Regions from separate parts of the Arthrobacter woluwensis genome, predicted to be linked through region 2. Evidence: riboswitches for the same ligand, from Rfam matches in the RefSeq annotation. Region 2 holds a riboswitch; the other holds the start of a gene.
What was found. Region 2 has a riboswitch for S-adenosylmethionine ahead of QFZ52_RS10105 (aminotransferase class V-fold PLP-dependent enzyme). Riboswitches for the same ligand answer to the same signal wherever they lie in the genome.
Positions count from the first base shown of each region.

Region 1: it holds a riboswitch for S-adenosylmethionine, as region 2 does, so the genes downstream of both, QFZ52_RS04055 (bifunctional o-acetylhomoserine/o-acetylserine sulfhydrylase) here and QFZ52_RS10105 (aminotransferase class V-fold PLP-dependent enzyme) in region 2, are expected to answer to the same signal.

Region 1 is NZ_JAUSXR010000001.1:922,207-926,870, forward strand. Features, by position in the region: gene QFZ52_RS04040 (hypothetical protein) at 1-630, opposite strand, end outside; gene QFZ52_RS04045 (VOC family protein) at 878-1,516, opposite strand; gene QFZ52_RS04050 (hypothetical protein) at 1,762-2,220, opposite strand; SAM riboswitch class IV at 2,395-2,512, shown strand; gene QFZ52_RS04055 (bifunctional o-acetylhomoserine/o-acetylserine sulfhydrylase) at 2,611-3,930, shown strand; SAM riboswitch class IV at 4,085-4,199, shown strand; gene metX (homoserine O-acetyltransferase MetX) at 4,210-4,664, shown strand, end outside.
Region 2 is NZ_JAUSXR010000001.1:2,212,801-2,217,464, forward strand. Features, by position in the region: gene rsgA (ribosome small subunit-dependent GTPase A) at 1-643, shown strand, start outside; gene hisN (histidinol-phosphatase) at 708-1,529, shown strand; SAM riboswitch class IV at 1,602-1,717, shown strand; gene QFZ52_RS10105 (aminotransferase class V-fold PLP-dependent enzyme) at 1,756-3,165, shown strand; gene QFZ52_RS10110 (class I SAM-dependent methyltransferase) at 3,285-4,061, shown strand; gene QFZ52_RS10115 (Nramp family divalent metal transporter) at 4,149-4,664, shown strand, end outside.

The sequences.
Region 1 (4,664 bases), 1.3 Mb from region 2:
GCTGGTGAAGGACTTGCGGGGCGCCAGGGCCTGCCCGGTGGGGAGGGGCCCGAGTGCCGAGGACAGGACATCGCACACGGAGACGCCGGGCCGGGGGTCCTTCCGCGCGAACGACGCCGGATCATCCCGCAGGCGCGGAGCGACGGCCTTGGCGTACGCCTCGGGCTGCGTGCAGTCGTAGGCGCCCACCGCATCCTGGGCGAGGGTGATGGCGTGGTCGAAGTCGACCGGCAGGCTGATCGTGCACCGGCCGGTCGCCTTGGTGGAGCGGTAGGCCACCACACCGCCGAGATCGAGCCGCTCCTGCCAGTGCCGCTGGGAGGCGGTGCTGTCCGCGTAGCTCACGGCCTGCACACCCTCATCCTGGACCCGGCAGTCGAACGGCGTGGTGCTGACGAGCTCGGGTTTCCGCCCGAGGACCGCGGTGGTGCGGGGCTCGAGCAGCGCGCACGGATCGACGGCCGCCAGCTGCCGCCGGACGGCGGCCTGGTCGCGGTCCGGGTTGCCTGCTGGGACGACCCGCTGCGTCGGCGACGGCGCCGGCGGGGCGGGCCGGCCGCCGTCGGGGGTGCAGGACGTGACCAGCAGGGTCAGCAGTGCGAGTGCGGCTGCGAGTGATGTTCTCTTCATGGGCCCTCCCTCTGGGCTCTGACACCGCGCCCGCGCCGGCGAGCGTGGCCTGATCAGCGAGCGGCTCCGCGGACCTCTGGGCGGCCGTGGCCTCGTCGGTGCGTGGCGCCGTCGCTGGTGGACTCATCGTACTGAACACGGGCCGCTCCGAAAGAGGAGGTGGCGCCGGGGAAGCGGGGTACGACGAAGGCCGCCGCTCCGCGCGATGCGGAACAGGCGGCCTTCAGGCGGCGTGGGCGGGTGAGCCTCAGAGGGTCACGGAGCCGTTCGCCGTTTCGAAGGTCACGGACATGATGCCGGGGGTGCCGTGCGGAGCGATCCACTCCACGGCGACGTCCTCCAGCGGGTTCTCCACTTCCTCGCCGAGCCACTCGGTCACGCGTTCCGCGGAACCGGCGATGGTGAGGCTGGAGACCCTGACGTCGCTCGGGTACACGAGCGACGGGTGGAGGGTGGAGTCACCCTCCCACTTGAGCATGTACGGCACCTGCGGGTCCGCGATGAGACCCAGGATGCCGATCTGCTTCCAGATGAGCTCGCGGCCGTCGGGGAACTTGCGGTTCCCGGGGACGGCCTCGCGGCCCAGACGTGATTCGAAGGGGGCCAGGTCGTCCACGGCGACGCACCAGCCCATCCACCCACCGCCCATCGCGGAGCGGGCCCGCACGGCCTGGCCGAACGGTGCCTTGTCCGAAGCGGGGTGGTCCAGGACTTCCACGACCTCAAGATACTTGTGGTCGGCCAAGGGGAAGATCATGTTGCGGGTGCCGAAACGGGGGTGTACCCCACCGCGCACCGCGTGCAGTCCAAGAGCGGCAGAAATGCGCTCCGCCGTGGCCTCCAGGCCATCGCGTTCACAAGCGTAAGAAACGTGATCCATGCGCATGGCATCATCCTTGCACTTTGTGACTAGGCACTCAGCTTAGGGTTACCTAAGTCACGCGACGGCGGCGGATTCCCGGCAGCCCGGGCGGAATTCCCCGGTTCCGGGCCTGGGTGTCCAGGCCCGGAACGCGCGGTCAGGGTGTGCTGGAGCGGCTGGGCCGGCGGCAGAGGTCCCTGGCTGGGGATGCCTTGCGGAGCAGTTGCGGGGCTTGCTCGGTTGCAGCCCCTGCTCAGTTGGAGACCTGGTCAGTTGCAGACTCTGACGTGGCGGTAGCCGAGCACCTTGTCCCCGGCCCTGTTGTACACATTGGCCGCGATGCCGACGCACTTGCCCCTCATGTTGGTCAGCTGAACCCCGCCGGCGTAGTACTCGTAGATCCCGTGGTCGTGGGAGTACACCGAGCTCGTGGCGATGTTGAGCTGGAGGTTGGTGGCGCCGGCCTTGTTGTCGTAGAGCATGGCGCAGGCGGTGCCGCCGTTGTTGGTGGAGTACCAGTACTGAATGGTGGCGGTGGTGCCGGCCACCGCATAGGTGTTCTTCTTGATCCCGGAGCATTGCTTCACCACCTGGCCGTGCTGTTCCAGAGTCCCGGCGGACGCCGGAGCGCTCGAGGCGAGCAGGCCTGCCACGGCGAGTCCGGCGGTGGCGACGGCGGCCAGGAGGCGCCGGCCGAACGGCGATGTGTGATGTGTCTGAATCCCCATGATGAAACTCCTCGATGGTGCGGGTGAGTGATGGTTCAGAGTCAACCCCACCGCGCTGCGGAGGGGAATGGGCAGACCTCCCCATTCGCCTTGCCGCCGCAGGCGAGGGCCTCTGGGACGTTCTGTGACGCAGCCCTTTTCCGCGTTCCCTCCGGCCCCCTACCCTGGGTTGCAGGTCATGAGTGCCAGCATCGAGCCCCGGCTTGCTGGCCGGCAACCCTCCGTCCGCGGCGGGGTGCCCCGGGTGAAGACCAGGCGGGTCGGCATGCACGCCGGCACGCAAGCGCGGGCCGTGGGCGCCGTCTCTTTCCCTTCAGGTTCTCCTTCGGGAAGGCTGACGCCGCGATGGTGGGGGAGACCGTTCCTGGCCCTTGAAATCTAAGGAAAGCCATGACCAACAACTGGTCCTTCGAAACCCGCCAGATCCATGTCGGACAGGAGCCGGACGCCGTCACCGGCGCGCGGGCCCTGCCGATCTACCAGACCACGTCCTTCGTGTTCCCGAGTGCCGAGAGCGCCGCCAACCGCTTCGCGCTCGCCGAACTGGCCCCTATCTACACCCGCATCGGCAACCCGACGCAGGACGCCGTCGAACAGCGCATCGCCAGCCTCGAAGGCGGCCTGGCGGCCCTGCTGCTCAGCTCCGGCCAGGCCGCGGAGACGTTCGCCATCCTCAACGTGGCCGAGGCGGGTGACCACGTGGTGGCCAGCCCCAGCCTGTACGGCGGCACCTACAACCTCCTGGCCAACACCCTGAAGAAGTTCGGCATCGAGGTCACCTTCGTCGAGGACCCGGACAATCTGGACCACTGGCGCGCCGCCGTCCGGCCGACCACCAAGCTCTTCTTCGCCGAGGTCGTCTCCAACCCGCGGCAGGACATCCTGGACATCGAGGGCGTGGCCTCCGTGGCGCACGAATCCGGCGTCCCGCTGATCGTGGACAACACCCTTGCCACCCCGTACCTCATCCGGCCTCTCGAGTGGGGCGCGGACATCGTGGTGCATTCGGCCACCAAGTACCTGGGCGGTCACGGCAGCGCGATCGCCGGTGTGATCGTGGACTCCGGCAAGTTCGACTTCGGCGCGGACCCGGAGAAGTTCCCGGGCTTCAACACCCCGGACGAGAGCTACAACGGACTCGTCTACGCCCGCGACCTCGGCGCGGACGGTGCGCTGGGCGCCAACCTCAGCTACATCCTGAAGGCCCGCGTGCAGCTGCTGCGTGACCTTGGATCCGCCGTCAGCCCGTTCAACGCGTTCCTCATCGCGCAGGGCCTCGAGACGCTGAGCCTCCGCGTCGAGCGCCACGTGGAGAACGCGCTGAAGGTCGCCGAGTTCCTGGAGGCGCGCGACGACGTCGAACGCGTCGCGTACGCAGGCCTGCCGAGCAGCCCGTGGTACGAGCGGGGGCGCAAGTACGGTCCGAACGGCATCGGCGCCGTGGTGGCGTTCGAGATCGCCGGCGGACTCGAAGCCGGCAAGGCGTTCGTGGACGCGCTGGAACTCCACTCGCATGTGGCGAACCTGGGCGATGTCCGTTCCCTCGTCATCCACCCGGCGTCCACCACGCACGCCCAGCTCAGCGAGGCCGGTCAGCGCGCCGCGGGCGTCACCCCGGGTCTGGTCCGTCTCGCAGTGGGCATCGAGCACATCGACGACATCCTGGCCGATCTGGACGCCGGTTTCCGGGCCGCGAAGGCCGCCGTCTGAGCCCCTCGGGGCATCCGCGGGACATCCACGGGCCGCGCATTCTTCGGAATGCGCGGCCCTTGCTGCCACTTGGGCGAACATAAATCCCGAGAGCCTGTCTCATGAAGCGTCATCTTCAGAAACGGCCTCTTCCGATCCTTTACACTGGTCCGAGAGTCACGAGTGCCAGCGCCAAACCCCGGTTCGCTGGCCGGCAACCCTCCTCCTGCGGTGGGGTGCCCCGGGTGAAGACTCGGCCCAGCGCCGGCCGGCGCGGGCAAGCTCAGGAATAGAGGCCCCATGACTATCGCTGCATCCCGTCCACTGTCCACTGCGCGGGACACCACCACCCGCGAGGAGCGCGACGCCGACGCGCGCCACGGTGTGCAGCGCACCGCCGTCGTCGGGCCGCTGGAGCTGGAGGCCGGCGGGAAGCTGCCGGACGTCACCCTCGCGTACGAGACCTGGGGGACGCTCGCGCCCGATGGCGGCAACGCGGTCCTGATCCAGCACGCCCTCACGGGAAGCGCGCACGTCGCACAGGGTGACACGGACGAGGAGGGCTGGTGGGACGGACTGGTCGGCCCGGGCCGCGCGATCGACACGGACCGGTTCTTCGTGGTGGCCGTGAACATCATCGGCGGCTGCAACGGCAGCACGGGGCCGTCCAGCCCCGCCCCCGATGGCAAACCGTGGGGTTCCCGGTTCCCGTTCATCACGCTCCGCGACGCGGCGGTCGCCGAGGCGCGGCTCGC
Region 2 (4,664 bases):
CGAGCCGATCCTGCTCATCACCAAGGCCGACGTGAAGGACCCCGCCGAGCTGCTGGCGAACTACCAGGCCCTGGATCTCAAAGTCATCATCAGCCGCACCACGGAGGCGGGAGCCAGCGGGATCGACGCCCGGAGCGCCGACGGCGGTTCCGCCTCCCTGCTGGGCACCGCCGTCGAGGAACTGCGGGAGGAGCTCGACGGCTCCGTCAGCGTCCTCCTGGGGCACTCCGGCGTCGGCAAGTCGACCATGGTCAACGCCCTGACGGGATCCGAACGGGCCACCGGACAGGTCAACGCCGTCACCGGCCGCGGACGCCACACGTCCAGCTCCGCCCTGGCACTCCAGATGCCGGGGGCGCGGCCCGGAACGTGGATCGTGGACACTCCCGGCGTCCGGTCCTTCGGCCTCGCCCTGGTCGATCCCGAACGCATCCTGCAGGCGTTCCCGGATCTGGCGCCCGGCACCGAGGCCTGCGAGCGCGGCTGCAAGCACGGCGCGCAGGCGATCGGCTGCGGCCTGGATGCCTGGGTGGCCGAGGGACACGCCGGGCCCGCCGGAGCCTCGCGGCTGGAGTCGCTGCGCCGGGTGCTGGACGCCGGAACGCAGGAGGAACGCGAGGCCAAGGAGCTCGGCACTCCCTGACGGCGCGGTCACGTCCACGCCCCGGATGAGCTGGGATGCGTGCTTTGTGGGTACGGTTTAACCCATGATGGACTCCTCCCAGAACTACACCGATGACCTCCGGCTTGCCCATGTCATGGCGGACCAGGTGGATGCCCAGACCATGGCGCGCTTCAAAGCCCAGGATCTGAAGGTCGAGACCAAGCCGGATCTGACACCGGTGAGCGATGCGGACCGGAGCGCCGAGGAGTACATCCGCGCCCAGCTGTCCCGGGCCCGGCCTCGGGACTCCGTCATCGGCGAGGAGTTCGGCACCACGGGCCACTCCTCCCGCCGCTGGGTCATCGATCCGATCGACGGCACCAAGAACTTCGTGCGCGGCGTGCCCGTCTGGGCCACGCTGATCGCCCTCATCGAGGACGATCAGGTGGTGGTCGGCGTCGTCAGCGCCCCCGCCCTGGGCCGCCGCTGGTGGGCCTCCAAGGGCCATGGCGCCTACACGGGCCGTTCCCTCGCCTCGGCCACCCGGCTGAAGGTGTCCGACGTCCACCGCCTCGAGGACGCCTCCCTCTCCTACTCCAGCCTGGGCGGCTGGAAGGAACTCGGCCTGCGGGACGAGTTCCTCGACCTCCACGACACGGTCTGGCGCACCCGCGCCTACGGCGACTTCTGGTCCTACTGCCTCCTGGCCGAAGGCGCCGTGGACCTCGCCTGCGAGCCGGAGCTGAACCTCTACGACATGGCGGCGCTCGTGCCGATCGTCACCGAGGCCGGTGGCCGCTTCACCTCGCTCGACGGGCAGGACGGCCCGTTCGGCGGCAACGCGGTGGCCAGCAACGGCATCCTGCATTCAGAGTTCCTCCGGAGGCTCAATCCCGGGCTGGACGATCTGCTGCAGGCCCCCTGAGCAGGTCATATTCCACGTAATATTGGCGGCGCGTTCCTTCGGGGACGCGCCGCTGTTTTACTCTCGTAATCAGGTCACGAGTGCCAGCGCAAAACCCCGGTTTGCTGGCCGGCAACCCTCCAGACGCGGTGGGGTGCCCCGGGTGACGACCAGGCCGGCCACAGAAAGTGGTGCGGCAAGCGCGGTGCCCGCCTGTGCGGGCCCCTCCACGATGCAGAGGTCCAGCATGTCCGTCAACACCCTCGCCCCCCGCTCCACCGCCGCCGGAACCGGTCGCGCCCACGCGCCGTCGTTGGCCGCCAATCCGTTCGCCGCGGTCACCGGCGCGGAGATCCAGGCCCCGCTCATCCAGGGCGGCACGGCCCGGTACGCCAATCTCGACTACGGCGCCTCCGCCCCCGCGCTCAGCGTGGTCTCGGCCTACCTGAACGAGATCCTGCCGTACTACGCGAGCGTGCACCGCGGCGCCGGCTACGCCTCGCAGATCAGCACCTCGGTGTACGAGAATGCCCGGGAGATCGTGCGCGACTTCGTGGGCGGACGTCCGGATGACCTGGTGATCTTCACGCGCAACACCACCGATTCGCTGAACGTGCTGGCGGGCTGCCTCCCCCAGCGCCAGGGCGAACAGGCCGGCGACGTGCTCTACCTGGACATCGAGCACCACGCCAATCTGCTCCCCTGGCAGCGGGTCGGTCACCGGAGCCTCGTGGCGCGGGAGACCATCGCGGCCACCGTGGAGGCCCTCCGGGAGGAGCTCGAAGCCGGCGGTGTCGCCCTCCTGGCCGTGACGGGCGCTTCCAATGTCACCGGTGAGATCCTGCCGATCGCCGAGCTCGCCGCCTTGGCGCACGAGTACGGCGCCCGGATCGTCGTGGATGCCGCCCAGCTGGCGCCGCACCGCCGGATCGACATCACCGCGCTCGACGTCGACTTCCTCGCCTTCTCCGGCCACAAGCTGTACGCGCCGTTCGGCGCCGGAGTCCTGGTGGGCCGTGCCGATTGGCTCGACGCCGGGACTCCCCACCTGCTCGGCGGCGGCGCCGTGCGGGAGGCCCGCCTCGATTCGGTCGTCTGGACCACCGGACCGGCCCGGCATGAGGGCGGCTCCCCGAACGTCCTCGGCGCGGCCACCCTGGCCCGGGCGACCCAGGTCCTGGCATCCCTCGACCACGACTCGTGGCAGCAGCACGAGGCGGACATCCGCCGCCACCTGGAGGACGGTCTCGCCGCCCTGGACGGCGTCACCGTGCACCGCATCTTCAGCGATTCCACCGACTCGATCGGCGTGGTGAACTTCTCCGTGGAGGGTTACGACGCCGGCCTCGTGGCTGCTTACCTCTCCGCCGAGCACGGGGTGGGACTCCGGGACGGCAAGTTCTGCGCCCACCCGCTGCTCAAGCGGCTGGGCCTGCCCGCCGGATCGCTCCGGGCCAGCTTCGGTCTGGGGTCGCGGCTCGAGGACGCCGAGTGCCTCATCGAGGGGATCCGGCAGCTGCGCGAACGCGGTCTCGGCTGGGACTACGTGGTCGACGCCGGACGCTGGGTTCCCGCGAACGATCAGCGCAGCTACCCGCACTGGGCGCCGAACACCCCCGGCACGGCGGGCGCCGCGCCCTGCACCACCACGGACTGATCCTCTGACGCAGCACGTCCGGTCGCACAGGGGCCGGCGCGTCCGCCCCCTGTGCGACCCTTAAACGGCAAGCCGCCCCGCGCTCCGCGGGCGGATCCCGTCATCGTCCAGGAGTCAGCATGTCAGCCCGTCACGTGTCGCCGCCCGGTGGTCCCCGCATGGACACCACCACCCGCCGGGAGATGGGCCGCGCGTTCGAACAGGGCGGGGAGCACTACGCTCAGGTCCGGCCTTCGTATCCGGCGGAGTCAGCTGCATGGTGCGTGCCGGACGGCGCGCGATCGGCCGTGGACCTGGGAGCGGGCACCGGCAAATACACCGCGCTGCTCGTGGATCTCGGCCTGGACGTGACGGCCGTGGAGCCCTCCGCCGACATGCTGGCCCAGCTGCATGCGGAACTCCCCGGCGTCGCGACCGTTCAGGGAACGGCGGAGGCCACGGGGCTTCGTGCGGAGAGCGCCGATCTGATCGCGGTGGCCCAGGCCTGGCACTGGTTCGATCCTCTCGCCGCGAGCGCGGAGGCCCTCCGGGTCCTGCGGCCGGGCGGGACCCTCGCACTGATCTGGAACCAGCTGGACACGTCCGTCCCGTGGGTGCACCGGCTGTCCCGCATCATGCACGCCGGTGACGTCATCAAGCCGCACTTCGTGCCCGCCGTCGGGCCCGGCTTCACCGAGCTCCAGGCCGCGGTGATCCCGTGGCAGGACCGGGTGACGCCGGAGGATCTCCTGGAGCTGACCAAATCCCGGAGCTACTACCTGCGGGCGTCCGCCCCCACCCGGGAGAAGGTCCTCAGCAACCTCGAGTGGTACCTCTGCGAGCATCTCGGACATCGCCCCGGGGAGATCCTCACCCTCCCCTACCGCTGCTACGCGTGGAAGACCACGCGGCGCTGACGGTCACACTTGCGCCGAGAGGTCTCCGAGCCTAGAGTTTTAGGCAAGCCGAAATTACCTGGTTCGGCTCGCCTAAAGGAGGATGAGATGAAGACCGAGCTGTCCCCAGGAGTCGTCGCACCACGCCGCGGCGCGGGAATCCTGCTGCTCGGGCCGGCCTTCGTCGCCGCCATCGCCTATGTGGACCCGGGCAATGTCGCGGCCAACCTGACCGCGGGCGCCCAGTTCGGCTATCTGCTGGTCTGGGTCCTCGTGGCCGCGAACATCATGGCCGTCATGGTCCAGTACCAGTCCGCCAAGCTCGGGCTGGTCACCGGACGCTCCCTCCCCGAACTCCTGGGGCAGAGGTTCCCCACGTGGGGCCGGCGGCTCTTCTGGCTGCAAGCCGAGACGGTGGCCGTCGCCACGGATCTCGCGGAGGTGGTCGGCGGCGCCATCGCCCTCAACCTGCTGTTCGGCATCCCGCTGCCCCTCGGCGGCATCATCATCGGCGCGGCGTCCATGGTCCTGCTCCTGATGCAGAACCGGCGGCGCCAGCGCAGCTTCGAGAACGCGATCATCGTGCTGCTCGCCGTCATCACAGTGGGGTTCCTGTGCGGTCTG